2 regions of the Arthrobacter sp. Y3222053 genome follow, and region 1 is predicted to be linked to the other one. Evidence: riboswitches for the same ligand, from Rfam matches in the RefSeq annotation. Region 1 holds a riboswitch; the other holds the start of a gene.
The links. A riboswitch is a leader RNA that binds a small molecule or an ion and turns the genes downstream of it on or off. The one in region 1 is predicted to bind cyclic di-AMP.
Positions count from the first base shown of each region.

Region 2: linked by a shared signal. The riboswitch ahead of AC5RUW_RS06605 (LysM peptidoglycan-binding domain-containing protein) and the one ahead of AC5RUW_RS15800 (NlpC/P60 family protein) in region 1 are both predicted to bind cyclic di-AMP.

Region 1 is NZ_JBNHIA010000008.1:36,376-50,316, forward strand. Features, by position in the region: gene AC5RUW_RS15735 (SIS domain-containing protein) at 1-71, shown strand, start outside; gene AC5RUW_RS15740 (ROK family protein) at 81-1,019, shown strand; gene AC5RUW_RS15745 (1-phosphofructokinase family hexose kinase) at 1,016-1,990, shown strand; gene AC5RUW_RS15750 (class II fructose-bisphosphate aldolase) at 1,987-2,847, shown strand; gene AC5RUW_RS15755 (DeoR/GlpR family DNA-binding transcription regulator) at 2,854-3,666, shown strand; gene AC5RUW_RS15760 (ABC transporter ATP-binding protein) at 3,700-5,628, opposite strand; gene AC5RUW_RS15765 (sensor histidine kinase) at 5,770-7,449, shown strand; gene fdhD (formate dehydrogenase accessory sulfurtransferase FdhD) at 7,466-8,293, opposite strand; gene AC5RUW_RS15775 (molybdopterin molybdotransferase MoeA) at 8,326-9,624, opposite strand; gene AC5RUW_RS15780 (DUF6457 domain-containing protein) at 9,617-9,904, opposite strand; gene mobA (molybdenum cofactor guanylyltransferase) at 9,879-10,628, opposite strand; gene AC5RUW_RS15790 (HNH endonuclease) at 10,625-11,125, opposite strand; gene AC5RUW_RS15795 (NlpC/P60 family protein) at 11,344-12,141, opposite strand; gene AC5RUW_RS15800 (NlpC/P60 family protein) at 12,178-12,933, opposite strand; cyclic di-AMP (ydaO/yuaA leader) riboswitch at 12,937-13,093, opposite strand; gene AC5RUW_RS15805 (M23 family metallopeptidase) at 13,219-13,875, opposite strand.
Region 2 is NZ_JBNHIA010000002.1:510,862-524,802, reverse strand. Features, by position in the region: gene glsA (glutaminase A) at 6-1,055, shown strand; gene AC5RUW_RS06620 (SDR family NAD(P)-dependent oxidoreductase) at 1,129-1,956, shown strand; gene AC5RUW_RS06615 (NUDIX hydrolase) at 1,992-2,456, opposite strand; gene hrpB (ATP-dependent helicase HrpB) at 2,521-5,118, shown strand; gene AC5RUW_RS06605 (LysM peptidoglycan-binding domain-containing protein) at 5,297-6,187, opposite strand; cyclic di-AMP (ydaO/yuaA leader) riboswitch at 6,191-6,337, opposite strand; gene AC5RUW_RS06600 (TrkH family potassium uptake protein) at 6,715-8,076, shown strand; gene AC5RUW_RS06595 (potassium channel family protein) at 8,069-8,764, shown strand; gene AC5RUW_RS06590 (hypothetical protein) at 8,956-9,234, shown strand; gene AC5RUW_RS06585 (glycoside hydrolase family 13 protein) at 9,246-11,015, opposite strand; gene ligD (non-homologous end-joining DNA ligase) at 11,468-12,496, shown strand; gene AC5RUW_RS06575 (GlsB/YeaQ/YmgE family stress response membrane protein) at 12,558-12,821, shown strand; gene AC5RUW_RS06570 (glycosyltransferase family 2 protein) at 12,924-13,700, shown strand; gene AC5RUW_RS06565 (alpha/beta fold hydrolase) at 13,725-13,941, opposite strand, start outside.

The DNA of each region.
Region 1 (13,941 bases):
GCGCACTCGCGCGCGGGATGAACCCCGACCGGCCGCGGAACCTGACCCGTTCCGTGATCCTCTCCGGTTAGGAGGCCATCGTGTTCGTCTCACCGCCGCAGGACGAGGGTCTGGTCCTGGCCTTCGATGTGGGCGGAACGGATATCAAGGCCGCCCTGCAGGATAATGCCGGCCGTTTCCGTGGACTGATGCGCGTGCCTACTCCGCAGGATGCGCGCCGGCCGGGGGACATCATCGTTGAACGGGTCGCCGAGCTCGCACAGGAGTACACTGTCCGGGCTGAGGGCCGCCCAATCCGCTCCGTCGGATTCGTCGTGCCCGGACTCGTTGATGAGGACGCCGGAACCGGCATCCTCGCAGCGAACCTGGGCTGGCGCAACTACCCCTTCGCCTCCCGCCTGCACGAGGCCACCGGACTGCCGGTCGCCTTCGGACACGACGTTGGGCTTGCCGGCGAGGCGGAAATGCGCGTGGGCGCCGGCCGCGGACTGTGTGACGTGGTGGTCCTCATCGTCGGGACCGGGATTGCCGGCGCCGTGTTTGCCGACGGACGTCGCGTGCGCGGCGGCGGGTTCGCCGGCGAGTTCGGTCACATGCCCGCCGGCGGCGGGCTTCCCTGCCCTTGCGGAGCCTCCGGCTGCCTCGAGACCGTTGCCTCGGCAGGTGCCATCGCGCGCAGATTCGCTGACCGGACAGGCTCGCCGGCGCGGGAGGCCCGGGAGGTGCTGGCCGCCGCGCGGAAAGGAAACGCCGCTGCCCGCGACATCTGGAACGATGCGGTCGAAGCCCTTGCGACCGTCATCTGCCAGACCGCGGCCGTCCTGGGCAGCGAGGCGGTCATCTTCGGCGGCGGGCTTTCCCAGGCAGGTCCCGCACTGCTGGACCCATTGGCCAGGCTGACCGACGCCAGGCTTTCCTTCCATCGCCGGCCCCGGCTGCTGCGCTCCGCGCTGGGCCAGGACGCAGGGCTGGTGGGGGCGGCGATGCGGGCCAGGGACCTGCTGGGCGGCGCATCATGAACGCAGCACGGAACCTGATCCTGACCCTCACCCCCAACCCCGCGCTCGACGAGACCTACGACCTCGCCGCGCTGGTTCCCGGCAACAGCCATCGGGTGCCCCCGCCCTTGTCCCGCGCCGGCGGCAAGGGGCTCAACGTCGCCCGGGTGGCTCATCAGCTCGGCTTTCCCGCGCTGGCGCTCGCACCGCTCGGAGGGCCGACCGGCGCTGCCTGCCGCGACGAGCTGGCCGCCGCGGGGGTTCCGCACAGGTTGTCTGAGGTCTCCTCCCCCACCCGCCGTTCCATGGCCTTTGTGGACAGGGCCAGCGGCCTGACCACCATCATTAACGAGAGTGGCGTGCCCCTGGATGACCCCGACCGGGAACATCTCTTCGCGCTCGTCGAACGGGAGCTTCCGCACGCCGGCTGCGTGGTCGGCTCCGGCAGCCTGCCACCGGGAACACCCTCCGACTTCTACGCCCGGCTCGCACGGTACAGCGCTGCTGCCGGTGTGCCCTGCATCGTGGATGCCTCAGGTCCGGCGCTGCTGGCAGCAGCGGCGGCTGGAGTATTCGCGGTGAAGCCGAACCGGGAGGAACTTCTGGAGACCACCGGCTGCTCCGACGTCGGAGCCGGCGCCGATGTCCTGATCAGGGCCGGTGCCAAGCATGTTTTTGTCACGTCCGGATCCGAGGGCATGCGGCTGTTCAGCGCGGCCGAGCCTGAGACCTGTCTGGCTGCCTCACTCGGCCGCGTGCTGCGAGGCAACCCCACAGGTGCCGGTGATGCGGCAGTTGCGGCGCTCGCCGTCCTGCTGGCGGCCGGGCAACACGACCCGTGTCGCCTCATTCGGACAGCCACGGCGTGGTCGGCCGCGGCTGTCCTGATGCCCGTTGCCGGAGAAATCTCCACAAGGCACGGCGAATTCAGCGACGAAATCCGTGTCAGAAGAGTCCGTCGCCATCCGCCGCACCGGGAGCAGAACGAATGAGCCTCATACCCACCCGTAGCCTGGTCGACGCCGCCGTTTCCGCCGGCACCGGCATCGGCGCCTTCAACGTCCTGCATCTGGAAACGGCGGAGGCCATTGTCCTCGGCGCCGAGGAGGTCGGCCTGCCGGTTATCCTGCAGATCTCCCAGAACTGCGCCGCCTATCACGGCGGGTTGGAGCCTTTGGCACTGGCGTGCCGGTCCGTCTCCGCCGCCGCCTCGGTTCCGGTGGCTCTGCATCTGGACCATGCGGAGGACCAGGCCCTCATCAGGGAGGCTTTGGACCTGGGCTTCGGGTCGGTCATGTACGACGGGTCGGGCCTGCCCTACAGCGACAACGTGGCGGCGACGACATCGGTGGTGAAGCACGCGGAGCCCTACGGCGCCTTCGTCGAGGCTGAGCTTGGCAGAGTCGGAGGCAAGGACGGCGCACACGCGCCGGGGGCCCGTACCGACCCCTTCGAAGCTGCGGACTTTGTTCTGGCCACCGGGGTCGACGCCTTGGCTGTCGCCGTCGGTTCCTCACATGCAATGACCCGGCGCAGCGCGGAGCTGGACCTGATGCTCATCAGCGACCTCCGCCATGCGCTGCACGTGCCTCTGGTCCTGCACGGTTCTTCCGGCGTGGGGGACGAGATGCTCGCGGCCGCAGTACGGGCGGGCATGACTAAGATCAATGTTTCAACTCATTTGAACGGGTTTTTTACCCGTGCCGTCCGGACTGTTCTGGAAAATACTCCCGAGCTGGTGGATTCACGGAAATATCTCCATGCCGGCCGACAGGCCCTCGCGCCGGAGGCAGGCAGGCTGTTGGCCCTCCTCTCGCTCGGCGGGAGGAGCCCCGGTGGCCAAGATTAGGATCCAATGGACAAGACAGAGCGCCTGAACGCGATACTTGACCTGCTCGCGGCTCAGGGCAAAGTGCAGATTGAGGACATCGTGTCCGGGCTGGAAGTGTCCGCCGCCACGGCCCGGAGGGACCTGGATGCCCTGGCCGCCCAGCGCCTGCTGACCCGCACACGCGGCGGAGCCACGATGGAAGCCGTGGCCTACGGCCTTCCCTCGCGGTACACCCGTGACGTATTCGCGACACAGAAGGAGGCAATTGCCCAAGCCGCGAGCGCACTTGTACCGCGCGGCGCCGTGATCGGCCTCTGCGGGGGAACCACCAGCACTGCCATAGCCAAGGCCTTGGGTATGCGGCGGGACCTGATGGAACCGTCCAACAAGCCCACGCTCACCGTAGTGACGAACGCCATTAACATTGCGGTTCAGCTGGTGGTGCGGCCCAACATCCGCATCATGGTTACCGGCGGCGTGGTGAATCCCCGCTCCTACGAACTGGTCGGCCCCTATACCGACACCATTCTGGAGCGGGTTGCCCTGGATTTCGCTTTCGTCGGCGTCAACGGGTTGGACCCCGAGGTGGGGCCGACCATCAGTGACGAGGGCGAGGCGGCAGTCAACTCGCTGATGTCCCGCCGGGCCTCGGAAACGTACATCGTGGCCGACTCCTCCAAGATCGGCAGTCGCAGCTTCGCTACCCTCAGCGATTTCGAGTTCCGTAACCTGATCACCGACAACGGCATCACCGTCCAGCAAAAGGCCGCCTTCGAAACCGGCGGCACCCGGGTCATCGTCGCCGACCCGGCCAAGGCGGGCCCGGCCCGCCCCTGACACCGGCCCGGACCTGCCCCACGGCAGCGTTGCCTACGCCGATGGCAGCTGGGTGGGCGCCGTTTCCTGGGCGGGTTCCCTTTCCTGGGCCGGGCTGTCTCCACCCTCGCTGAACTGGGTCCGGTAGAGCTCTGCGTACCGGCCGCCTCGGGCCAGCAGATCCGCGTGGGTGCCCTGCTCGGCGATGCGCCCGCCCTCAATGACCAGGATGCGGTCCGCCGAGCGGATGGTGGACAGCCGGTGCGCGATGACGACCGCCGTCCGCCCGGCCAGTGCTTCGGTGAGCGCGGCCTGGACCGCCGCCTCCGACGTGGAATCCAGGGACGCCGTCGCCTCGTCGAGCAGCACGATGCGCGGGCGGGCCAGCAGCAGCCGGGCAATCGTCATCCGCTGCCGTTCCCCGCCGGAAAGACGGTAGCCCCGCTCCCCCACCATCGTGTCCAGGCCGTCCGGCAGCGAACGGACCAGGTCTTCGAGCCGGGCCCGGCGCAGCGCGTCCCACAGCTCCTCATCGGTTGCCTCCGGCCGGGCCAGGCGCAGGTTGGCGCCAATGCTCTCGTGGAACAGGTGCCCGTCCTGGGTGACCATGCCCAGGGCGCGGCGGATGTCCGCGAAGGACAGGTCCCGCACGTCCGTGCCGCCGTAGCGGACCGCCCCGGCGTCGACATCGTAGAGCCGCGCCAGCAGCCCGGCGATGGTGGACTTGCCCGCGCCGGAGGACCCCACCAGGGCCACGGTCTGGCCCGGTTCCACCCGGAAGGAGATCCCGTGCAGCACCTGTTCGCCTCCGCGGGAGTCGAGCACGGCAACGTCCTCCAGCGAGGCCAGCGACACCTTGTCCGCGGTCGGGTAGGCGAACCGCACGTCGTCGAACTCCACGCTCAACGGCCCCTCGGGCAGCGGCGCCGGTTCCGGCTTCTCCTGGATCAGCGGCTTCAGGTCCAGGATTTCGAAGACCCGCTCGAAGCTCACGACGGCGCTCATCACTTCCACCCGGGCGTTGGCCAGGGCGGTGAGCGGTGCATAGAGGCGGGTCAGCAGCAGCGCCAGGGTCACGACGTCGCCCGTGTTCAGCCGCCCGGTCAGGGCGAACCAGCCGCCCAGCCCGTAGACCAGCGCGAGGGCCAGGGCGGAGACCAGGGTCAGCGCGGTGACGAACACGGTCTGCATCATGGCGGTCTTCACGCCGATGTCACGCACCCGCGCGGCACGGACCTTGAACTCGGCGGATTCCTGCTCCGGGCGGCCGAACAGCTTCACCAGGGTGGCGCCGGGAGCGGAGAACCGTTCGGTCATCTGCGTGCCCATGGAGGCGTTGTGGTTCGCCGCTTCCCGGCGCAGCGCGGCCAGCCGCCCGCCCATGCGGCGGGCGGGCAGCAGGAACACCGGGAGCAGGGCCATGGCCAGCAGGGTGACCTGCCAGGAGGTGCCGAGCATGACGATCAGGGTCAGGACCAGGGACACCAGGTTTCCGACGACGCCGGAGAGCGTGCCGCTGAAGGCCTGCTGCGCGCCGATGACGTCATTGTTGAGCCGGCTGACCAGGGCACCGGTCCGCGTGCGGGTAAAGAAGGCGACCGGCATCCGCTGCACGTGGTCGTACACCCGGGTCCGCAGATCCAGGATCACGCCTTCGCCGATCCGCGAGGAGAACCACCGGGTAGCCAGTGTGACGCCGGCGTCGGCCACCGCCACTGCGGCGATCAGCAGGGCCAGCCGGACCACCGTCTCGGCCGGGCTCCCGGCGACGATGGCGTTGACGACGTCGCCGGCCAGCACCGGCGTCGCGACGGCCAGGACCGCACCCAGCACGGAGAGCAGGACGAATCCCGCCAGCCGCCGCCGGTAGGGGCCGGCGAAGTCAATGATCCGGCGCAGGGTGGCTCGGGAGATCCGGCGGTCGCCGTCGCCGGCCCGGGAGATGCGGTAGAGCGAGTTCCAGGCCGCGCCTTCCATGCTCATGGGTGTGCCTCCTCGGGCATTAAGTACTCTGTTTCAGCTTATGCCCGGCACACGCGTGCTCCGCGCCGCGCCGGGGGAACCCGCTGGTACACTTCCTATCGCCGGCCATCGTGTGTGGCGCATCACTGGAGAAAGGCCGCCATGTCAACGGCTCTCAGGATCGATGGCGGGACCCCCGGCGGGGAGGCCGCGGGACTGCCCGCACTGGTTGCCGTCATGGACCCCCTTCTGTGCGCTGAAGTCACTGCCGCCCTGACCGCCGGCGGACTGCGGCCCGTGCCGTTCCCCAGCCGCGGCGAGGCGGCCTGCACCCAGGAAGCGGCCGCGCTTGCCGTCGTCTGCGAACAGACCATCGCCTCGCTGGCCCCGGCGCAGGCTGCCCGGCTGCGTTCAGCCGGGAGCGATTCGCCGCTGCCGCTGCTGCTGGTGACCACCGGCGCCCTGCCGCCGGTGGAAGAAATGGTCCGGCGCGGCATCACCGATTTCGTCCTGGCCGACAGGGTCGGCCAGGACCTGGGCTACCGGGCGGCGCTGATCCAGGCCGAGACCCTGTTCGCCCGCCGCCGCCGCGCCTCGGCCGGGACGCTGCGTGAACGCGCCCGGCGTATCTCGGCGGCCGTGCGCGCCACCAACGATCCCGACGCCATGGCAGAGGTCGTGGTGCAGGGGCTGGTGAATGCGTTCGAGGCGGATCACGCGGTGCTGCTGACGTTCCCGGATGAACGGGTTCCCCAGCTGAGCCTGGCCTTCAGCCGGGAGCACGCCGCCGGCGCGGCCCCCGTGCTCAGCGGTCCAGCCGTCGAGGATTTCGCCCGGCAGCTCTGGGCTGAAGGACGGGTCGCGAGCGTGGAGGACCATTTCCGGCCCGCCGACGAGCCGGAACCGCTCCAGGAGGAGGCGCTGTCGGCGGAGGTGCGGGCCTCGGTCTTCCTGCCGCTGGGCCACGGCGAAGCGTCGTTCGGCATGCTCTGGCTCGCGGCCTCGGCCGGGCCCCGGACCTTCACCAGCACCGAGCTGTCCCTGATGCAGCATGTCTGCGGGAACCTGGCGCACGGCCTGGTTCAGGGCCACCTGATCACCGCGCAGCGCAAGGTGATGGCGCGGCTGCGCGAGCTGGACCAGGCCAAGACCACCTTTGTTGCCACTGTCAACCACGAGCTGCGCACCCCGCTGACCTCGATCACCGGCTATCTCGACCTCATCCTGGACGGGTCGGGCACGCAGCTGCCGGCCGACGTGCAGCAGATGCTGGCCATCGTGGGCCGGAACGCCAACCGGCTGAACCAGCTGATCTCCGACCTGCTGACGCTCTCCCGCAGCGACGCCCGAGAGTCCACACTGGACGTTGAGGAGATCGACCTGGCCGGGCTGTTGTCGGAAGTGGGCGATTCGCTGGCCCCGACCGCCGACGCCGGCGGCGTGGCCGTGCACGTGGACTGCGCCGTCCACACGCTGCTTGTGGACGGCGACTGCGACCAGCTCGAACAGGTCTTCACGAACCTGCTGTCCAACGCGGTGAAGTTCACCCCCGCCGGAGGTACGGTCCGGGTCAGTGCGGGGATGGCGCCCTCGGAGCTGTCCGGGCCGATGGTCCGGGTCAGCATCGCGGACACCGGCATCGGAATTCCGGCCGACGACCTGCCCAAGCTCTTTCAGCGGTTTTTCCGGGCGTCCAACGCCACCTCCGCGGCCATCCCGGGCACCGGACTGGGCCTGGCGATCGTGCAGGACATCGTGCACCAGCACGGGGGCGAGCTGCAGGTGGCCTCAGAGGTCGGCCGGGGAACGACGTTCACGGTCCAGCTGCCGGCCCGGGCCTGAACCTGCGCCGCCGGGCTCAGGCGAGGACGCGCTGCTCTCCGGTGTAGCAGTTCAGCGAGGTGCCGCGGCTGAAACCGATCAGCGTCATGCCCGCCTCGTGCGCCAGTTCAGCCGACAGCGAGGACGGCGCGCTCACCGCGGCCAGCACCGGAATTCCGGCCATCTGCGCCTTCTGGACCAGTTCGAAGGACGCCCTGCCGGAGACCTGCAGCACCATGCCGCGCAGCGGGAGCATGCCCGCGCGCAGCGCCCAGCCCACCACCTTGTCGACGGCGTTGTGGCGCCCTACGTCCTCGCGCAGGCACAGCAGCTCCCCTTCATGGTTGAACAGCCCCGCGGCGTGTACGCCCCCGGTACGGTCGAACAGCTTCTGTTCCCGGCGCAGCCGGTCCGGCAGGGAAGCCAGCAGGGGCAGCGGGAAGGCTTCGTCGTCCTCGGCCAGGTTGAACCGGGCCTGTTTGCGGACGGCGTCGATGGACGCCGTGCCGCAGATCCCGCAGGAGCTGGAGGTGTAGACGTGGCGTTCCAGGGACGTGTCCGGGGGCGCGACGTCGGGGCGCAGCTGCACGTCCACGACGTTGAAGGTCTGCTGGCCCTGGTCGTCGGTGCCGGCGCAATAGCGCAGGCTGACGATCTCGCCCGGGGCGCTGACCACGCCCTCGGAGACCAGGAACCCGGCGACCAGGTCAAAGTCGTCCCCGGGGGTGCGCATGGTGACGCTGAATGACCGGCCGCCGACGCGGACCTCCAGCGGCTCCTCTCCGGCCAGCACGTCCTCGCGCCTGCCGGCGCCGCCGTCGAGCCGGAAGCGGGTCACCTTCCGGCGCTGGGTGAGACGGGGCATGGTTCCTCCTGACTGGGTGGTGGATCGCCGGCTCAGCGGCCGCTGCCGGGCGTCGGCGCCTCGCGCACCTTCCACGGCAGCGGAAGCGCCAGCAGCGGCTCGTCCGGCTGGCATCCCTCCGCGGGGATGACCATGACGGCGTCGGCCTCGGCCAGGCCCCGAAGCATGCCGGAGCGGAAGTAGGGCGAGGTATGGGCCCTGCCGTCCCGGATGGTGCAGGGCACCAGCCTGGTCCGGCCGGGCAGCGGCTCGACGGCCGATGCCGCCAGCACGTGGTGCGGGCGGGCCGGCCGGGCGCCGCTGAGCCCTTCGAGCAGGGGCTGCAGCACGGTGAACACGGCCATCATCGCGGCCAGCGGATTGCCCGGCAGCGCCACCACCAGACGTCCGTCCTCCAGCCTCGCCAGCATGGTCGGGTGCCCCGGGCGCATGGCGATCCCGTCGATGAGCAGCTCGGCGTTCACCTCCTCCAGCGCGAGACGGAGGTGGTCGGCATCGGACCGCCCGGTGCCGCCGGTGGTGACCAGCACGTCGCCGAAGCTCATCGCGATGGCGCTCTCATCCGTCGCTTCGGTGGTCAGCGCCGCGACCACGTCCTCGAAGCGGTCAGGGAGCCGGCGTACGACGTCGACGTGCCCGCCCAGCATGCCGATCAGCTGGGGCAGCTGGGGGCCGAACGTGTCACGGACCTGGCCGGTGTCGGGCAAGCCGGCTTCGATGACCTCGTCTCCGGTAAGCAGCAGCGACACCCGCGGGGCCCGCAGCACGGGCAGCGTATCGTGCCCGCACACCGCCGCCAGCGCGATATGGGCAGGGTTAAGGGTGGTTCCGCCCGGAATGACGACCTCGCCTGCTGCGGCTTCCTCCCCCGCCGGCCGGATGTGCTCGCCGGGCCGCGGCTCATCGGCTCGGGCGGCCGGAGCCAGGCTCAGGATTCCGGCGCCGTCCAGGAGCCCGCTTTCGCTGCGCAGCACGCTGTCCGCACCCTCCGGCACCGTCCCGCCGGTGAGGATGGCCACCGCTTCGCCGGGCTGCAGCGGGCGGCGTCCGGATTCCCGGTGGATCTGCCAGCGCTCGGGCTCGGGCTCGGGCTCCTTGAGCCGCCAGGGGGCGGTGCCCGCCACGGCCCAGCCGTCCATGGCGGCGGAGGCGTAATGCGGCACGGGCTGGAGTGCGCGGGCGTCCTCGGCGAGCATTCGGCCCAGCGCCTCGGCCAGCGGCACCGTCTCCACCGGCAGCCCGGGAGCGGCGGCATAGGCGGTGCGTCGGGCTCCGTGCCAGTCCGCGTGCGCGGAGGGCCGGGGGGCTGCGGGTGCCAGGGGATCAGTCATTGCGGTCCTCCTCACCGGCAAGGGCGCGGCACTCTGAGCCTGCCGCCCGCATCGCTGCGCGCATGGCGACGGCGTCCGGGGCCTGCGCGCTTCCCACCGCCACACCGGCGGCGTAGCCGGCGATAAAGGTGGTCAGCGGGGCGGCCGGCCGGACCACCGAGTGCGCGGCGTCGGCGGCAAGCTTCAGCACGGCGCCCACGTCCACCGGCGTGCCCTCCAGCTCGAGTGCTCTCAGCAGCCTGGCGCTCCAGGCCTCAAGCTGCTCCTCCTGGCTTGCCATACGTGCTCCTCCAGTGCAGTTCCGGTGCCCCGGCGTTCGACGGTCCGGGGCCGGCGACGGCGCCGGCCCGCCGGGCGTCCTCCCATGTGTCGACATCGGAGGTGCTGCCTGCCGGAACGGGTACTTCCCTCCTCTGCACCCTAGCAAGGAGTTTGAACACGGACAGGTTCTCCAATCCTCCGGCTCCGCGCTGCTCGCGGACGGCGGCCCGCAGCGCGGCGGTGTCGTGCAGGCCTGCCAGCGGCTGGGCGCGGCCTTCCGTGCAGGCCAGCAGCGACGTCCCGGGCGGCACGCCGTCGGGGCTGCCCGCCGCCTCCAGCAGGGCGTCGACGGCGGCGGCGATCCCGGGCATGTCGCAGGCCAGCACCAGCAGCCACGGCGCGCCGGCACCGGCGCGCTCAAGCGCATCGAGCCCGGCGCCGATGGCTGCGGCGGGTCCGCTGTAGGGCGGGTCCTCACGCACCGACAGGCACTGCCCGGGGGCAAGGCCGGCTGCCCGCAGGTATTCTTCCGGGCCCACCACGGCCACCTGTCCCGCCCCGGCTGCCGCCTCCACGGTCCGCGCCAGCAGGGTTTTGCTCCCGGCCCTCAGCAGCGCCTTGGGTTCTCCGCCGAGGCGGGACGATCGGCCCCCGCTCAGAATGAGCGCATCATGGGCAGGCACCCCGGACCCCGGCTTCGCCGGCTGCGGGGTTCCGTCCGCCGGCAGGTCGGTACCGGTCATGCTGCCGTGTCGCTGCCCAGGAAGGCGTGCCACTGCGGCGCGGGACGTTCCAGTTCCCGGATCTGCCAGCGGGCACCGCGCGGCGGCTGCGGACGAAACCGCAGCTCCCAGCCGAGCTGCTTGAGCGTCTTGTCCCCCTTGGCGTTGTTGCAGCGCAGGCAGCACGCCACGAGGTTCTCCCAGCTGTCTCCGCCGCCCCTGGACTTGGGCACGACGTGGTCCACGGTCGCGGCCGCCTTGCCGCAGTAAGCGCACCGGTGGTCGTCACGGCGCAGCACGCCGCGCCGGGTGGCGACCGTGCCCTCCCGGTACGGCACCCTCACATACCGGTTCAGGAGGATCACCGAGGGTCGTGCGAACACTTCGTTGGGGCCCACCACCGGTTCCCCGCTTTCGGCCACCACGCTGGCCTTGCCGGCCAGCACCAGCACCAGGGCGCGCCGGAAGGTGACCACGGCCAACGGCTCGTACCCTGCATTCAGAACGAGAGTGCGCATGCACAGTCCTCTTCGCCTGCATTCTTCGCGGCGGTTCTCCAGGAGCCGCCACGCAGAACGGTACAACGGATCGACAATGCAAGGGTAAGCCCAGCCTCCGGTCTTGACTATTTATCCGCCCCGCGCCGGCCCGCCGCCGCGGGGCGGGACAACGTGCAGACGACACAAAAGGGACCCGCGGGCGGGTCCCTTTGGTGTTTGGTTCTGTGTGGCGCGGTCTAGCCGCCGACGCGGATGTACACGCCGCCGGAGCCGAGCTCGGCATCGGCAATCACCGTGGTGTTGCCGTTGAAGCCGCCGTGCACGGCCTTGCCACCGCCGATGTAAACCGCGATGTGGGCCAGGCCCATGCCGCCGTCGGCGTAGTAGATCAGGTCGCCGGGGACAGCCTCCGCCGCGCTCACGGTGCGGCCGAGCGAGAGGTAACCGGCCGGCCAGCCGTGATAGTTGATGCCCGCGGCAGCCAGCGCGTTGGTGGCCAGCGCGGTGCAGTCCTGCATGACGCCGAGCTGCGCGAGCGCGGCGCTGGCGATAACAGCGGCGGTGCCGCCGGCCGGGGCAGGTGCCGGAGCAGGCGCCGGAGCGACCTGCTGGGACTGCAGGGAGACGTTGGCCGCTGCCGGAGCGGAGGCGGCCGGGGCAGCCGCAGCCGGGGCTGCAGCCTGCTCCTGGACGGCGACGGGCTCGACCGCCGGAGCGGCTTCGACCGCCGGAGCGGCTTCGACCACGCCGGCTACCGCCGGGCGCTCAAACGAGACGGGCACGTCGTCGGCCACCAGCAGGGGTGCGTTGGCGATGTCCAGCTTGCTGGTGTGGACCTCGCGCTGCGCCTCCACCGGAGCCCCGGAGGCGGTGGCTGCGGCGCCGGAGGCCAGGACCAGGCCTGACGCAGCGGCGATGACTGCGGCCTGGCGGCCGACGGTACCGGCGTTGGAGGACACTGCATCCGCCAGAGCGGAGAAGGTGTTGCGCTCGACTGCGGCCCGGTGGCGGGCGCGCTCAGGTGTCGTAGTCATGCTGATTCTTCCTTGAGTGGTTACGACAACTGGTGTCTAGCTGACGCGGACGAAGCTGGCGCCCGGCAGGTCGGAAAGGTTGTGCAGGGCGGTGTTGAAGCCGTTGAAGCCGCCGCTGATGACCTGGCCGTTGCCGACGTAGATGGCAACGTGGCCCGGGGTGATCACAAGGTCGCCGGGCATTGGCGAACCGACCACGGAGCCGTACGCGTAGAACTGGGCCGGGGCGAGGTCGCCCACGGACTTGCCGGCGGCGCGCAGGGCCTTCTCCACCATGGCGGTGCAGTCCTGTGCGACGCCGATCTGGGAGTAGGCGGAGCCGACCAGGATGTCGGCGACGGCGCTGGCGGCCGGGGCGGCCTGGACGGCGACCTCGGCGGCCGGGGCCGGTGCGGCCTGGGCGGGAGCTGCCGGCGCCGGAGCAGCGGCCTGCTGGACGGCGGTGCGCTCGGCGGCGACGGCGGCAGCCTGCTCTGCTGCTGCCTGCTCGGCGGCTGCCTGCTCGGCGGCGGCGCGCTCGACGGCGCCGGATTCGGAAACAACCTGCTCAAGGCCGGCCAGCTGGAACGGAGCGTCGGCCGGAACGGACAGGGCGCCGCCGCCGGTGACGATGTTCAGGGGCAGGGCCTCAAGTGCCTGGCGCTCGGTGCTCGGGGCGGCCTGGGCCGGGATACCGGCGGCCAGCACGAGGCCGGACGCGGCGGCTACGACGGCAGCCTGGCGGCCAACGGTTGCAAGCGGGCTCGTGGAAGTGCTGGCCGCCCGACGGCGGCCATGGGTGCGTGATGACAAAGCTGTGCCTCTCCCTACGCCTACGAGGTGAGCTGTCGGGTTCGGATGGGAGTCACCCGGCTGGGCGGCGCGAAGCCGCTCAACTTAACCCCAAGGGCACCAAACGGTGCCCGAAAATTGGTTCCCCCGCCCCTGCCATGCGATTGTGCGAACGGACCTCAAACAGTGGCAGAGCTAGGCGATCTGCTCGAGGGTGCCTGGCCGTTGGGGTGCCGGGCACGGTGACGACCCTACAGGAAGCTTTCAGGAATGTCACGTTCCGGTCACAGAACGGTATGTCTGCGGTTACAACCAGCCCAGGGGGTCGACGACGTCGCCGTTTACCATTACCTCAAAATGCAGGTGGCAGCCCGTGGAGGCGCCGGTGGATCCGCTGGCTCCGAGGAGCGCGCCGCGGTCCATCGTGTCCCCTACGGCCACGTGGATCGCGGAGAGGTGGTTGTAGGTGGTCTCGACACCGTTGCCGTGGTCGATGACGACGCGCTGGCCGCCCCCGTACGGGTGCCAGCCGGCGAAGGTGACGGTTCCGGCCGCAGCCGCAGTGACATCCGTGCCGCAGGCCGCTGCAAAGTCCTGGCCCCGGTGGAGCTCTCCGCTCATGCCGGTAATGGGGGACACCCGGTAGCCGAACCCGGACGTGGACACCATTTCGGCGTTGAGGGGCTTGGCCAGCGTTCCCTTGGCGGCGGCCGGGGTGACGGAGGAGGCCGCAGCCGCCACCGTGACCTCCTGCAGGCGGGCCTCGGGGTCGTACCGGCTGCTCAGGCCGGCGCGCTCGAAGCTGACCTGGGCGGCGGGATCAGCCGTGACGGTCTCCTGGACCGCAGCAGCGGCCTGCACCTGCGGTTCCGGCTCGGCCGCTGCTGTGGTAGGAATGGCGACGCTCAGGATGAGGCCGGAGGTCGCCGCCGTAATGGCAACCTTCTGGGCGGTGTCCCCCACGGAGTGGTGCTTGGTTTCGGCCCGCCGGCGTCCGCTCTGGGAGCGCGGGCGCGCAGGTGTTGCCGG
Region 2 (13,941 bases), on a different contig from region 1:
TCGGCGTGGCGGATAACCCAGTGCAGGCGCACGACGAGCTGGGCGAAGTGGATGACCACGAGGCCACCGAAACCATCTCCACGGGAAGCCTGCCCGACGCCGATACCATCCGCCGCCTCCTGCGCGAGGCCTACCGCAGATACGCCGGAGACGACGACGGCGCGGTGGCGGACCATATCCCGTCCCTCGCGGAGGCCGATCCCCGCCTCTTCGGCATCAGCCTGACCAGCATCGAGGGCGACGTCTACAGCGTCGGAGACACGGCCCATACCTTCACCATCCAGTCCATCTCCAAGGCCTTTGTCTTCGCGCTGGCCTGCCGGGAGCTGGGCCACGAGCCGGTCCGCAGCACCGTGGGCGTGAACAACACCGGGCTGCCGTTCGACTCGGTGATGGCCCTGGAACTGAACGGCGGCCACCCCATGAACCCGATGGTCAACGCCGGGGCGCTGGCGACCTCCGCGCTGGTGCCCGGCGAAGACCTCGAGGCGAAGTGGGCCTTCATCCGGGACGGGCTCAGCAGGTTCGCCGGCCGGAGGCTGGAGCTGGACGAAGACGCCTGGGCTTCGGAACAGGCGGCCAACCAGCGCAACACCGGAATCGCGAGGCTGCTGGAGAGCCACGGGCGCATGGATTTCGACGCCGCCGACGCCACCGACCTCTTCACCCGCCAGTGCTCGTTGCTCGTGACGGCTGAGGACCTGTCCGCCATGGGAGCCACCCTCTCCGCCGGCGGCGTGAACCCGGTCACCGGCGACGAGGTGGTGGGACCCGAAGTCGCCCGGGACACCCTGGCCGTGCTCGCCTCCACCGGAATGTACGAGGCCAGCGGGGACTGGCTGTTCGAGATCGGGCTGCCGGCCAAGAGCGGGGTGTCCGGCGGCGTCGTCACCGTGGCACCGGGAAAGGGCGGGCTTGCCACGTACTCAGCCCCGCTGGACGACGCCGGCACCAGCGTCCGCGGCCAGCTTGCCGCAGGTTTCCTCTCCGCCCGGCTTGGGCTGAACCTCTTCGCCTCCAGGCCGGCGGCGCAGCGGGCGGCCCGCGGGGACTGAGCCCGACCTGCCGGCTGCCTGCCGGGCGTACCTGCATCTTGCCAAGTGCCGTCGAATGCAGTGAGGTGGGTCAATGGCCGCAAAGACGATCGTCCTGACCGGAGCCAGCGACGGGATCGGCGCCGCCGCTGCCGCTGAGCTCCGCCGACGCGGACACCGGGTGGTGCTGGTGGGCCGTTCCCCGGAGAAGACACGGCAGGTGGCCGGGCAGCTGGAGGCGCCCTGGCATCTGGCCGACTTCGCGGACCTGTCTTCAGTGCGTGCGCTGGCCGTGGACCTGCTGGCCGGCTATCCGCGCATCGACGTGCTCGCCAACAATGCGGGGGCGATCTTCGGCCGGGAGCGCCAGGTGAGCGCCGACGGGCATGAGATGACGTTCCAGGTGAACTATCTGGCACCGTTCCTGCTCACCCGGCTGCTGACCGACCGGCTGATCGAATCCCGCGGCACCGTCATCAACACCTCGAGCACCGCCAACCGGCTTTTCGGCAAGCTGGACCTGGACGACCTGGAATCCGAGCGGAACTACGAGCCGCGCCGCGCGTACGGGAACAGCAAGCTGGAACAGATCATGTTCACCTTCGAGCTGGACCGGCGGTACCGCAGCCACGGGCTGACCTCCACCGCCTTCCACCCGGGAGTCATTGCGAGCAACTTCTCCGGGGCGGCCGGATCGGCCATGCACGCGGCCTACCATACGCCGCTGCGCCGGCTGCTCGGCACCCCGGAGAAGGGCGCCCGGACACTGGTGTTCCTGGCCGACGGCACCCCCGGCGAGGATTACCCCACCGGCCGCTACTTCGCCCGCTGCCGGCCGGCCCGGCCGAACCGGCAGGCGCGCAGCGGCACCCTCGACCTGGCCCTGTGGAACCGCACGGCGGCGATGCTGCAGCAGCACTGAGGCCGCCGCCCCGGTCGCCGCCGTCGGCCGCAGTGCTATCCGCCCAGCCTGCGCAGCAGGGCAGCCAGGACCGGCAGCTGGCCCTTGACCAGCATCCTGCGGGCATCCGCCGCCGCGAACCAGCCGGCGTCGTCCATTTCCGGGTACTCGCGGAATCGGCCGGAGCCGCGGGGCCACTCCAGCTGGAAGGTGTTGCCGGAGATCACCGCGGGGGAGAAGTCCGCCTGGGCCGTGAACACGGTGACGACCTTGCCGGAGGACTGCCGGAACGCCCCGAGTCCGACGTAGTCCGCCTCCGGGGCAGCGTGGCCCATCTCCTCGGCGAACTCCCTCCGGGCCGCCGTGAGCGGATCCTCGCCCGGAAGGATCTCGCCCTTGGGAATCGACCAGGCATGCTCCTGCCTGCGGGCCCAGAACGGGCCGCCCATATGTCCCAGCCAGACTTCCGGGTCGTCGGGCCGCAGCCGATACAACAGGATTCCGGCGCTCTGCACGGCCATGGTGCCTCCTGCCCGCCGGTCCGTCCGGCCAGGCTGATCGTACGGCCTCGGGCAGAATGGAAGGGTGTTCCCGCAGCCTAACTCCGTCCCCGGCCCCTTCGACCTTCCCCGCATCGGCAGCGGGTTGGTCTTCGCCCGGTCCCTGCCGGAGCTGGCGCAGGCCCTTGGAACGCCCGGTTCAGCAGCCGTGGTGCAGGCACCGCCCGGCACGGGAAAGACCACCCTGGTACCACCGCTGGCGGCGAACCTCGCAGCAGGCCGGGGCAGCGGCGGCGGCAGGGTGCTGGTCACCCAGCCCCGGCGGGTGGCCGTGCGCTCCGCCGCCCGCCGGCTGGCCGCTCTCGACGGAAGCGCGGTGGGGGGTCGGGTCGGCTACAGCGTGCGCGGGGAACACCGTGCCGGCGCGGAGACGCTGGTTGAATTCCTCACTCCGGGCCTGCTGCTGCGCCGGCTGCTGGCGGATCCCGGCCTGGCCGGCGCGTCGGCCGTCGTACTTGACGAGGTCCATGAGCGGGGCCTGGACACGGACCTGCTGCTGGGCCTGCTGGGCGAAGTCCGCCAGCTGCGCCCCGACCTGACCCTGGCCGCGATGTCCGCCACCCTCGACGCGGCCCGTTTTGCCGCGCTGCTCGGCGACGGGGAGCCCGAGGCGGTGCCGGTGGTTGACAGTCCGGCCGCGCTGTATCCGCTCGAGATCAGATGGACGCCGGGCCGGGGCCCGCGGCTCGATGAACGCGGCGTGCGGCGGGAGTTCCTGGCGCACGTGGCTGCCACGGCCGCGGCCGGGCACGCAGAGCTGGGCCTCGCTGAGCCGGGCGCTGACACCCTGGTGTTCCTTCCGGGTGCGCGCGAGGTGGCCGACGTCGCCGCCCGGCTGCGCAGCGGGGCCTCCGGCGCCGTCGAGGTCCTGGAACTGCACGGCCAGGTCGCCGCCGCCCTCCAGGACCGCGCGGTCGGCGGTCGCGGGGAGGGCGATCCCTCCCGCATCATCGTCTCGACGGCGCTGGCCGAGTCCTCCCTGACGGTGCCGGGGGTACGGCTGGTCGTCGACTCCGGACTGTCCCGGGAAGTGCGCAGGGATGCGGCGCGGGGCATGAGCGGCCTGGTCACGGTGTCCGCGTCCCGGGCCTCCGCGGACCAGCGGGCCGGCCGTGCCGCCCGGCAGGGGCCGGGGGCCGTGATCCGCTGCTACGACCAGGCGGCCTACGCGGCAGCCCCGGCCCACCCGACGCCGGAGATCGCCGCAGCCGACCTGGCCGGCGCGGCCCTGCTGCTGGCCTGCTGGGGCACGCCGGAGGGCCGCGGCCTGGCGCTGCCGGACGCCCCGCCCGCCGCCGCGATGGCCGACGCCGTGGCCGTGCTGCGGGAACTGGGTGCCGTTGACGGGTCGGGCCTGGCAACGCCGCTGGGCCGCCGGCTGGCGGAGGTTCCGGCCGACCCGCGCCTTGCCCGCGCCCTGCTCGACGGCGCCGCATCGGTGGGCGCGACGGCGGCGGCCGAAGTGGTAGCCATGGTGTCCTCGGACTTCCGCCCGGACGGCGCCGACCTGCCCGGACTGCTGGCGGCCCTCCGGCGCGGCAGCGAACCGGGAGCCGAGAGGTGGCGCGGGGACGTGCGCCGCCTGTCGGACCTTGCCGGCTCCGTGCGCGGGCAGCGGTCCACAGCGGGCAACGCTGCGGGCCGGGTGGTGGCCCTCGCCTTCCCGGACCGGGTGGCCCGCCGGGTACCTGGTGACGGGCCGGAACAATACCTGCTGGCCTCGGGCACGCGTGCAGGCCTGCCTGCCGGCAGCCGCCTCGCCGGGCAGCCCTGGCTGGCCGTGGCCGAGGTCAGCCGCGCGGCCGGCAGGTCGGCGGCCGGCACCGGAGCCCTGATCCGGGCCGCGGCCCCGATCGAACCGGCGGACGCCGAAGCGGCAGCCCGGACCCTGATGACCGAGCAGGTGCACGCACGCTTCACCGATGGACGGGTGACCGCCCGGAAGGTGCGGAGGCTGGGCGCCATCATCCTGTCCGACACGCCGGTGCGCGCCTCGCGGGAGGAGGGCCGGTCCGCCGTCGCCCAGGCGCTGCGCGAGGGCGGCCTGGACATCATCGGCTTCTCGGAGGCAGCCGACGGCCTGTGCCGCAGGATGGCACTGCTCCACCGGGAGCTTGGCGCGCCGTGGCCGGACGTCTCCGACACCGCACTGCTGGGCAACCTCGAGGACTGGCTGCTCCCTGAGCTGGAAGCCCTGGCGCAGGGACGGACGGCCGCGGACGTGGACCTGACGGAACCGCTGCGCCGCCTGCTGCCGTGGCCGCAGGCGGCGGACTTCGACGAGCTGGCGCCTGAACGGCTTCAGGTACCCAGCGGCTCCCGGGTGCGGATCGCCTACCCGGAGCCCGGGGACCCGCAGGCGAGGCCGGTCGTCGCGGTGAAGCTGCAGGAATGCTTTGGATGGGCCCGGACCCCGCGGCTGGTCTGTGGTCGGGTCCCGGTGCTGTTCCACCTGCTCTCACCGGCACGGCGGCCGCTGGCGGTCACCGATGACCTGGAGTCCTTCTGGAACGGTCCGTACCGGCAGGTCAGAGCCGAGATGCGTGGACGGTACCCCCGGCATCCCTGGCCGGAGGACCCGTGGTCGGTGCCGGCGACGGCCAGCACCAAGCCGCGGGCGTGATTCGACGCGGTCAGGGCAATGGAGCCGGCCGGGTGAAGGCGGGGCTCCCACGGCTGTTGAGCCGGAACGCCGGTCGCACCGGAACGGCGGTTAAACGAAAACGGACACCCGGCCCCGAAGGGACCGAATGTCCGTTTCCTGCTCCTGCTGTTCCGGCGCCGGGGCGTCGGAGCAGCAGCTACGCTACGCGGTAGTAGGCCGCGCCGGAGCCGACGTTGGCGGAGTTGATGACGGTCTGGTTGCCGTTCCAGCCGCTGTGGATGGCCTGGCCGTCGCCGATGTAGATGGCGATGTGGGCGAAGCCCATGCCGCCGTCGGCGTAGTAGATCAGGTCACCCGGCTGCGGGTCGGACACGGGGGTGCCGTAGGCAGCCAGCTGGGCCGGGGCCAGGTCGCCCACGGAGTGGCCGGCGGCGCGCAGCGCCACCTCGACCAGGACGGTGCAGTCCTGGACGGCGCCCATCTGGGCGTAGGCCGAGTTGAGGATGACCTGATTGGTGGCCGAGGCAGCCGTGGCCGCGGGGGCCGGGGTCACGTCGACGGACTGGGTGCTGAAGGTGCCCAGGTCAGCCGGAGCAGCCGCAGGCGCCGGAGCGGCGTAGGTCTCGGTGTAGGAGGCGGCGGCGTACTCGACCGCTGCCGGTGCGGCGGTGGCCTCGCCGGCGTAGGTGATGACGTCGCCCGGGTAGATGATGGACTCCATGCCCAGCCCGTTCAGGCTGAAGATGCTGTCCAGGCTCACGCCGTAGGTGGCGGCAATCTGGCCGAGGGTGTCTCCGGAAACCACGGTGTGGGTGCCGGCCGGCGCTGTTTCCGCGGCGACGGTCTCCACGGCCGGGGCAGGTGCGGCGGCCACGGGAGCGGCGGGTGCCGCAGCCGGAGCCGGGGTGTAGGAATCGTTGGCGATGACGCCGGCCTGGGCCGGGGCGGCCATGCCGAGCATCAGGCCGGACCCTGCGGCAACTGCGGCAGCGGTTCCTCCGATGGTGCGTCCGCGGCCGAGGGCGGCCTTGGAGATGGTCAGCCAGGCGGAAGTCTCTGCGCGGTGGCGTGCACGGGTATTGGACATGTTGTTACCTCTCCCTGTACCTGCGAGGTGAGCTGTCGGATGCGGATGGGAGTCACCCGGCTGCCGGAAGGCCGGCAAGCTTAACCCCTAGGATTCGTGGAACCCGGAACTGGTTCCCCCGCCCCTGCCATGGTTTTGATCTTTGGACCTCGGAACCGGTGGCAAGGTTCGGTATCCGGCCGAGGGCGCCGCGCTGGGGGAGCGGCACTTGAAGAACACTACACATCGATCACGGTTTGATAACCATTGGATATCGGGTTTGTTATTAAGCTCTCAGAACTTGACGCGGTACCGTCTGCACGATACTCGAAACGTCGTCGCAGGTCAGGTCGGGAGTTCGGGCTGCGGGTCTGCGAAACGCCCGGATTCGCTTCGGCGGCAAAGATTACGGCCTGCCCTTGACCGCATCGTGCGGGAGTGATCCGCTCGACGTGCCGCAGCGCCGTCTCGGGACGGATTGAGCCTTCCTCCACGGGAAGCGCCCGCCTCGCGCTGACTGCGGAGGCGGGCCGCGGTAGCGTCAAAACGTGGCCAGACCCCCGGGCGTGCTCCACGGACATCCCCGCCGCCGTCCTCCTCCTGCCCGGACCGTGCTGGGGGGATTCGCAGCCGCGGCCGCGGCGGGAACAGGGCTGCTCCTTCTTCCCGGCGCCACCGAGGGGCCCGGCGCGGCTGCGTTCATCGAGGCGCTGTTCACGGCGGTTTCCGCGCTCTGCGTCACCGGACTGATCGTCGTCGACACCCCGGGACACTGGAGCAGCTTCGGCGAGGCCGTGATCCTCGTGCTGATCCAGATCGGCGGGCTGGGGGTGATGACCACCGGCGCCGTCATCGGCCTGGCGGTCGCGAGGCGGCTCAGCCTCCGCACCAGGCTCACCGCGGCGGCCGAAGCCGGCGGCGGGCGGCCGGTGAACGCGCCTGCGGTGATCCTCGGCGTCGTCCGCATCACGCTGCTGACCGAGGCCGCCGTCGCGGTGATCCTTACGCTGCAGTTCGGCCTTACCTACCGCATGCCCTTTGGGCAGGCGTTGTGGTACGGGGTTTTCCACGCCGTCTCGGCCTTCAACAACGCAGGCTTTTCCCTGTTCAGCGACAACCTTGCGGGCTTCGCGGCGGATCCGGTGGTCTGCCTGTCCATCAGTGCCGCGGTGATCCTCGGCGGACTGGGCTTCCCGGTGCTGATGCAGCTGCGCCGCCATCTGTTCACGCCGCTGGCCTGGTCGCTGAACACCCGCCTTGTCCTGCTGGGAACGGGAGTGCTGCTGGCGGCCGGCACCCTGCTGGTGCTGCTGGTCGAAAGCGGCAACCCGCGGACCCTGGGACCGCTGAGCTGGCCGGCCCGCCTGCTGGCCGCCTTCTTCCAATCGGTGCAGACGCGCACGGCCGGGTTCTCCAGCATCAACATCGCCGAGATGGATCCACTGTCCTGGCTCGGCATGGATCTCCTCATGTTCATCGGCGGCGGCCCGGCCGGCACGGCCGGAGGCATCAAGGTCACCACCTTCATGGTGCTGGTCTACGTCGTGGCCGCCGAGCTGCGCGGCGGTGCGTCCGTGGCCATGCTCGGCAAGCGGCTCGGCAGCCAGGTACCGCGGGAGGCGATCACCCTGCTGCTGGCGGCGGTCAGCCTGGTCCTGGCCGCAACCGCGTTCCTGATGGCCGTGACTGACTTCGGGCTGGACGTGCTGCTGCTCGAAACCACCTCCGCCTTCGGCACAGTCGGGCTCAGCGCGGGCATCTCCGCCGCCCTCGGGCCGGTCGGGCAGTCCGTGCTGGTCGTGCTGATGTTCATCGGCAGGCTGGGCCCGCTCCTCCTGGCGGCGGGCCTCGCCCTGCGCAGCCGCAGGTCCCTCTACGAGCTGCCGGAAGAGAGGCCGATCATTGGCTAAGCGCAGGCTCCTGCCGGGAAACCGGCCGGCCCGGATGGCGGGGACGGACGCGGTCGCGATCATCGGCCTCGGCAGGTTCGGCCGCTCGGTGGCACTGGAACTGATGGCGAACGGCACGGATGTCCTGGGCATCGACCATCGCCCCCAGGTTATCCAGGCGCTGGACGGCCGGCTGACCTACGTTGTGACGGCCGATGCCACCGACGAACAGGTCCTCCGCGACCTTTCCATCCCTGACTTCGAACGCGTGGTGGTCGCGATCGGCAGCGACGTCGGCATGAGCGTGCTCACCACGTCGCTGCTGCTGCGCTTCGGGATCCCGCAGATCTGGGCGGAGGCGGTCAGCGAAGCGCACGGTACCATCCTCGACCAGCTGGGTATCCGGCATGTGATTTTCCCCGAGTCCGACATGGGGCGGCGGGTCGCCCACCTGGTCAGCGGCGGCGTGCTTGACTACTCGCAGATCGGCGGGGATTTCGCCGTGGTGGAGACGGCGCCCCACCGGGCCATCCGCGATATTCCCCTGCAGCAGGCCGCGATCCTGGACCGCTACGGGGTCGCGGTGGTCGCTGTCCGCAAGGGGACGGGAGCCTGGCGCTTCGTCACGCCGCGGACCGTGCTCGAGGCGGACGACACGGTGCTGGTGGCCGGTCCCGCCGCCAGCGTCGAGAGGTTCGACCGGCTCTAGGCGTACCCGTCCGGCAGCGGCCTGATGGCCGGTTCCACCCGGCGGGAGAACGGACGCGGTGGGCAAGGGCGCAGTCGAGGGGCACAATGCCCGTGGGGTGCCGGAGAATACGGCCTCCTGCCTCCCCGGGCAGGGGAAAGCCATACCACCGGAACGAAGAGGAACCGACGAACAGGGAAACAGGAGAAGTCATGGAAAGCAGATCGGATTTTCTCAGCGGCGTGATGATCGGCGGCTTGGCCGTCAGCGGGGTCGCATTCGCAGGACTGGCCGTTGGGGCAGCCGCGATCGGCAAGCTGGCAATCCGCCGGGCCGCCCTGGGCGACGTCGTCGTCAAGCGGCTGCGGATCGGGGAACTCGACGTCCGGCGTTCCGTGGGCGTGGGGCTCGTCCCCGAGGCGCTGGACCTGGGCTCGGAGCCCGGAAGCGGACCGGGCTCCGCGGCGCCCCTTCCGGGGCCGTCCGTCTGAGCACCGGCTGGTTAGGAGCCGGCGCCTGCGTCCGGGGTTCGGCGCCCGACGTCGTCCCGCCCTTCGGCGTCAGGGGAGGCCGGGGCGGGGGCAAGCTGTTCCACCCGCACCTCCCATGGGCGCAGGACACGGGCGTCGCCGCTGTCCGCATAGTTGCCGAGCATCCGGCGGCCGGTGCGCTGGCCGGCGGGAAGCTCCAGGTCCTCCGCCGACACGTTGCCCAGCACGAGCAGCTCCTCGCCCTGGAGCGAACGCACATAGGCGAGCAGCCGCGGGTGGGCTGACTGGACGAGCCGGAATTCGCCGAGGGAGACCACCCTGGACTTGTGCCGGAGTCGGATCAGCCGCCGGTAGTAGCGGAAGATCGACTTCTCCGCTGCGCGGTCCGCCGCGACATTGATGCGGCGGTAGTTCGGGTTGACGTCGATCCAGGGCGTGCCGTTCGTGAACCCGGCATTGGGGGCGTCGGACCACTGCATCGGTGTCCGCGCGTTGTCGCGGCTGCTGCGCGCGAGCGTCCGCAGCGCGGAGGCGGAACTGATCCCGCTGCGCAGGGCCTCCTCGTAGTAGCTGATGGACTCCAGGTCCCGGTACTGCCCGATCTCGGTGAAGCCGGCATTGGTCATGCCGATTTCCTCCCCCTGGTAGATGAAGGGGGTGCCCCGCTGCAGGTGGAGGAGCGTGGCCCACAGGGTGGCGGACTCGTAGCGGTACCGGCCGTCGTCGCCGAACCGGGACACCGGGCGCGGCTGGTCGTGGTTGCCGAGGTAGAGGCTGTTCCAGCCCCGTTCGGCAAGGCCGCGCTGCCAGCGGTTCCACACGGCCTTCAGCGCCAGGAGATCCAGCGGGCGGTGCTCCCATTTCCCGCCGGGCCCCTGGTCCACCCGCATGTGCTCGAACTGGAAGACCATGTCCAGTTCACCGCGAAGGGGATCGGTAAACAGGGCCGCCTCGTCCACGGTGACGCCCTCGGTCTCGCCCACCGCGAGGTAGCCCTCGTCCCGGAAAGCGAACACGGCCCGCACCATCTCCTGGACGAACTCGTGGACCCTGGGCCCGGAGGTGAAGTACGGGGCGCCGTTGGCGTACATTCCGGTGCCCTGGACGGAGCTGTCCGGCAGTCCCGGCACCTTGGAGATGAAGTTGATGGCGTCCATGCGGAACCCGTCGACGCCGCGGTCCAGCCACCAGTTCATCATTTCGTAGATGCGCGTCCGCACCCGCGTGCTCTCCCAGTTCAGGTCCGGCTGGTGGCGGCTGAACAGGTGCAGGTAGTACTGCTCGGTCCGCGCATCGTAGGTCCACGCCGAACCGCCGAAGAACGACCCCCAGTTGTTGGGCTCGGCGCCGGGCTCGTCGGGGGAGAAGCCCTGCCGGGGCTCCCGCCAGAAGTAGGAGTCCCGGGAGATGTTCTGCCGTGAGGAGGCGGAGACCTGGAAGGCCTGATGCTCGTCGGAGGTGTGGTTGACCACCAGGTCCATGATCAGCTTCATGCCCCGGCGATGGACCTGCCTCAGCAGTTCCTCGTACTCCTCCTCGGTTCCGAACCGGGAGTCGATCCGGCGGTAGTTGCTGATGTCGTAGCCGTTGTCCATCTGCGGAGACTGATGGATGGGCGAGAGCCAGAGGACATCCACGCCCAGGTCGCTGAGGTGGTCCAGGTGCGCGATGATTCCCGGAACGTCACCCACGCCGTCGTCGGTGGTGTCCGCGAAGCTGCGGGTATAGATCTGGTAGACCACCGCGTTGGTCCACCAGGCCGGGCGGTACGGGTTCCTCATCTGCCGCCGGTCCTTTCGCTCCTCTTCGGGAGAACGACGCCGGAACCGCCGGGGCGGTGCGTACCGCCAGTCTAGGGACCGGGCCGCGCGGAGGGCAGGGGCAGGCCCTGGTCTGCGCCGTCAGCGCAGCCGGTAGGTGGGCTCCCGAAGGGTGCAGGCGCATATCCGGTGCCGGCGTTCGGGGCAGAACGGATCGTAGACGGCCGGTTCCAGCCGCCCGGTCAGCGGCCGGGGAGAACAAATGCAGGTGCACGGTGCGCCCACGCGGATCAGCCTTTCCTTGCCAGCCTGCCCGTCGGCAGGAACGGGTGGTGCCGGCGCCGCGGCAACACCGGGCGGGCCGGAGCCTGGCCGCAGCCGCCTACCAGCAATCTACTCCGCTCCGGCGCGGGCTCCGGCCCGCCCGCCCGACGGCGGTGACCGGCACCACATCGGTGCAGTAGCGTGGACGCATGCCGCGCGAAGCCACCACCCTGACCGTTCCCGGACCCGCAGGAGACCGCGAGGTCCGCATCTCCAGTCCCGGGCGCGTCGTGTTCCCTGCCGTCGGGCTCACCAAGCTGGACCTGGCGCGCTACGTGATGGAGGTCAGCGGCGCCTTCCTCGCCGCGAACGGCGACAGGCCGGTGTCGCTGCAGCGGTTTCCCGGCGACATCGACGGCGAGATGTTCTTCTCCAAGAACCCGCCCCGCGGCGCCCCGGAGTATGTCCAGGCCGTCACCGTGGTCTATCCCAGCGCGCGCTCGCATCCGCAGGTGGTTCTGACCGAGCCGGCTGCTGCCGTGTGGGCGGTGCAGATGAACACCGTGGTGTTCCATCCCTGGCCGTCGCGCGCCGGAAACACGGACAACCCGGACCAGCTTCGGATCGACCTGGATCCGCAGCCGGGCACCGGGTTCGACGACGCGGTGCCCGCCGCCCTTGAACTGCGGAAGGTCCTGGCCGAGGCCGGGCTGCAGGCCTGGATCAAGACCTCCGGGAACCGCGGCCTGCACGTGTTCGCGCCGATCGAACCGCAGTGGGAGTTCCTCGACGTCCGGCACGCGGTGATCGCCGCCGCCCGTGAACTTGAACGGCGGATGCCGGGCCGGGTGACCACCGCCTGGTGGAAGGAGGAGCGGGGGGAACGGGTGTTCGTGGACTTCAACCAGGCCAACCGCGACCGCACCATGGCCGGAGCCTACAGCCCCCGCGCCCTGCCGCACGCCCCCGTGTCCTGCCCCCTGGCCTGGGAGGAACTTGAACACGTGCAGCCGGCACAGTTCACGGTCCGCACCGTTCCGGAACGGCTTCGCTCCGTCGGCGACCCGTGGGCGCAGTTCAGCCGGTCCCCGGGCCGGATCGACACCCTGCTGCAGTGGTGGGAACGGGACCTGGCCAACGGGCTGGGCGAGGAGCCCTTCCCGCCGGACTATCCCAAAATGCCCGGCGAGCCGCCGCGGGTGCAGCCAAGCCGGGCGCGCCGGCCCGACCCGGCATAGGCTGGCAGGAGCAACGCCGCCTGCCGGGGGAGGGCGCCAACCACTGGAAAAGGAGCACAACATGATCGGATTCATCGTCGCCGGCCTCGTGATCGGCGCCCTGGCCCGCCTGTTCAAGCCCGGCAAGCAGAACCTGGGCATCGTCGCCACCCTGCTGCTCGGCCTGGCCGGCTCCGTCATCGGCGGCAGTATCGCGTCGTTCCTGGGCACCGGAGACATCTTCGAGCTGAACATCCTCGGGTTCATCATCGCGGTGATCTGCGCCGTGCTGCTGATCGGCGTCGCCGAATCCCTGGCCGGCCGCAACCGCAGCGGCCGGGCCTAGGTACCGGGCGGGACGCCGTCGGGCCCGGGTTTCCGGTCCCCGGCGGCGTTCCGTGCCTGAGGCCCTGCGCGGACGCGCGGCCGAAGCTAGAGTCGGGGGATCATGGCAGCCATCTCAGTGGTCATCCCTTCCCGGAACGATGCGGCCTTCCTCAGCGCCTGCCTGGCGGCCCTCGCCGTCCAGACCCGGCCGGCGGACGAGGTGCTTGTCGTGGACAATGCCAGCACCGACGCCACGGCGCAGGTCTGTGCCGATACCGGGGTGCGGCGCCTGCTGCACCCGGTTCCCGGCGTCACCGCCGCCACCGCAGCCGGCCTGGATGCTGCCTCCGGAGACCTGCTGGCCCGGCTTGATGCGGACTCGGTTCCGCCGCGCCGGTGGCTTGAGCAGCTGGAACGCCTCTTCGACGCCGACCCGGGACTGGCCGCCGTCACCGGACCGGGCGAGTTCTACGGCGGCGGGCCCCTGGCGGCCCTGGCCGGCCGCACCGTCTACATCGGCGGCTACCACCGCGTGGTGGGGCTGCTGCTGGGCCACCCGCCGCTCTTCGGATCCAACTTCGCCATCCGTGCCGAAGCCTGGAGGCGGATCAGCGGACGCGTCGTACGGACCGACCCGCGGGTGCACGACGACCTGCACATCTCCTACCTGATCGAGCCGGACATGGAGGTCTGCTGGGATCCGGACCTGCGCGTCGGCGTCTCAGCGCGTCCCCTGCAGAGCTGGGCGGGACTGCGCCGCCGCCTGGCCATGGCATATGCGACGTTCCGGCTCGACTTCGGCCGGCAGCCGCCGCTGGCCCGGCGGCGGGAGCGGATCCATCGCCGTCGTCGGCTCCCGCATGCAGTGCCCGCCCGCCATCGGCGGCCCGGCGCGTAGGCCGGCCGTTCGGCTGTCCTGTCCTCAGGAAGCCGACGCAGTGAACAGGCGGAGCAGGTCCAGCGAGAGCAGATGGGGAGAGTTCTCGCAGGGGCTGTGCCCGGTGCGGTAGATACCCAGCCGCGCGCCGATGGAGCGGGCGAACCTGCGGTGCAGCGCCAGCGGCCAGATATCGCTTCCGCCCACGGCCACGAACAGGGGCACAGGAACATTCCGGAGGGCGCCGCGGAGGTCGGGCACA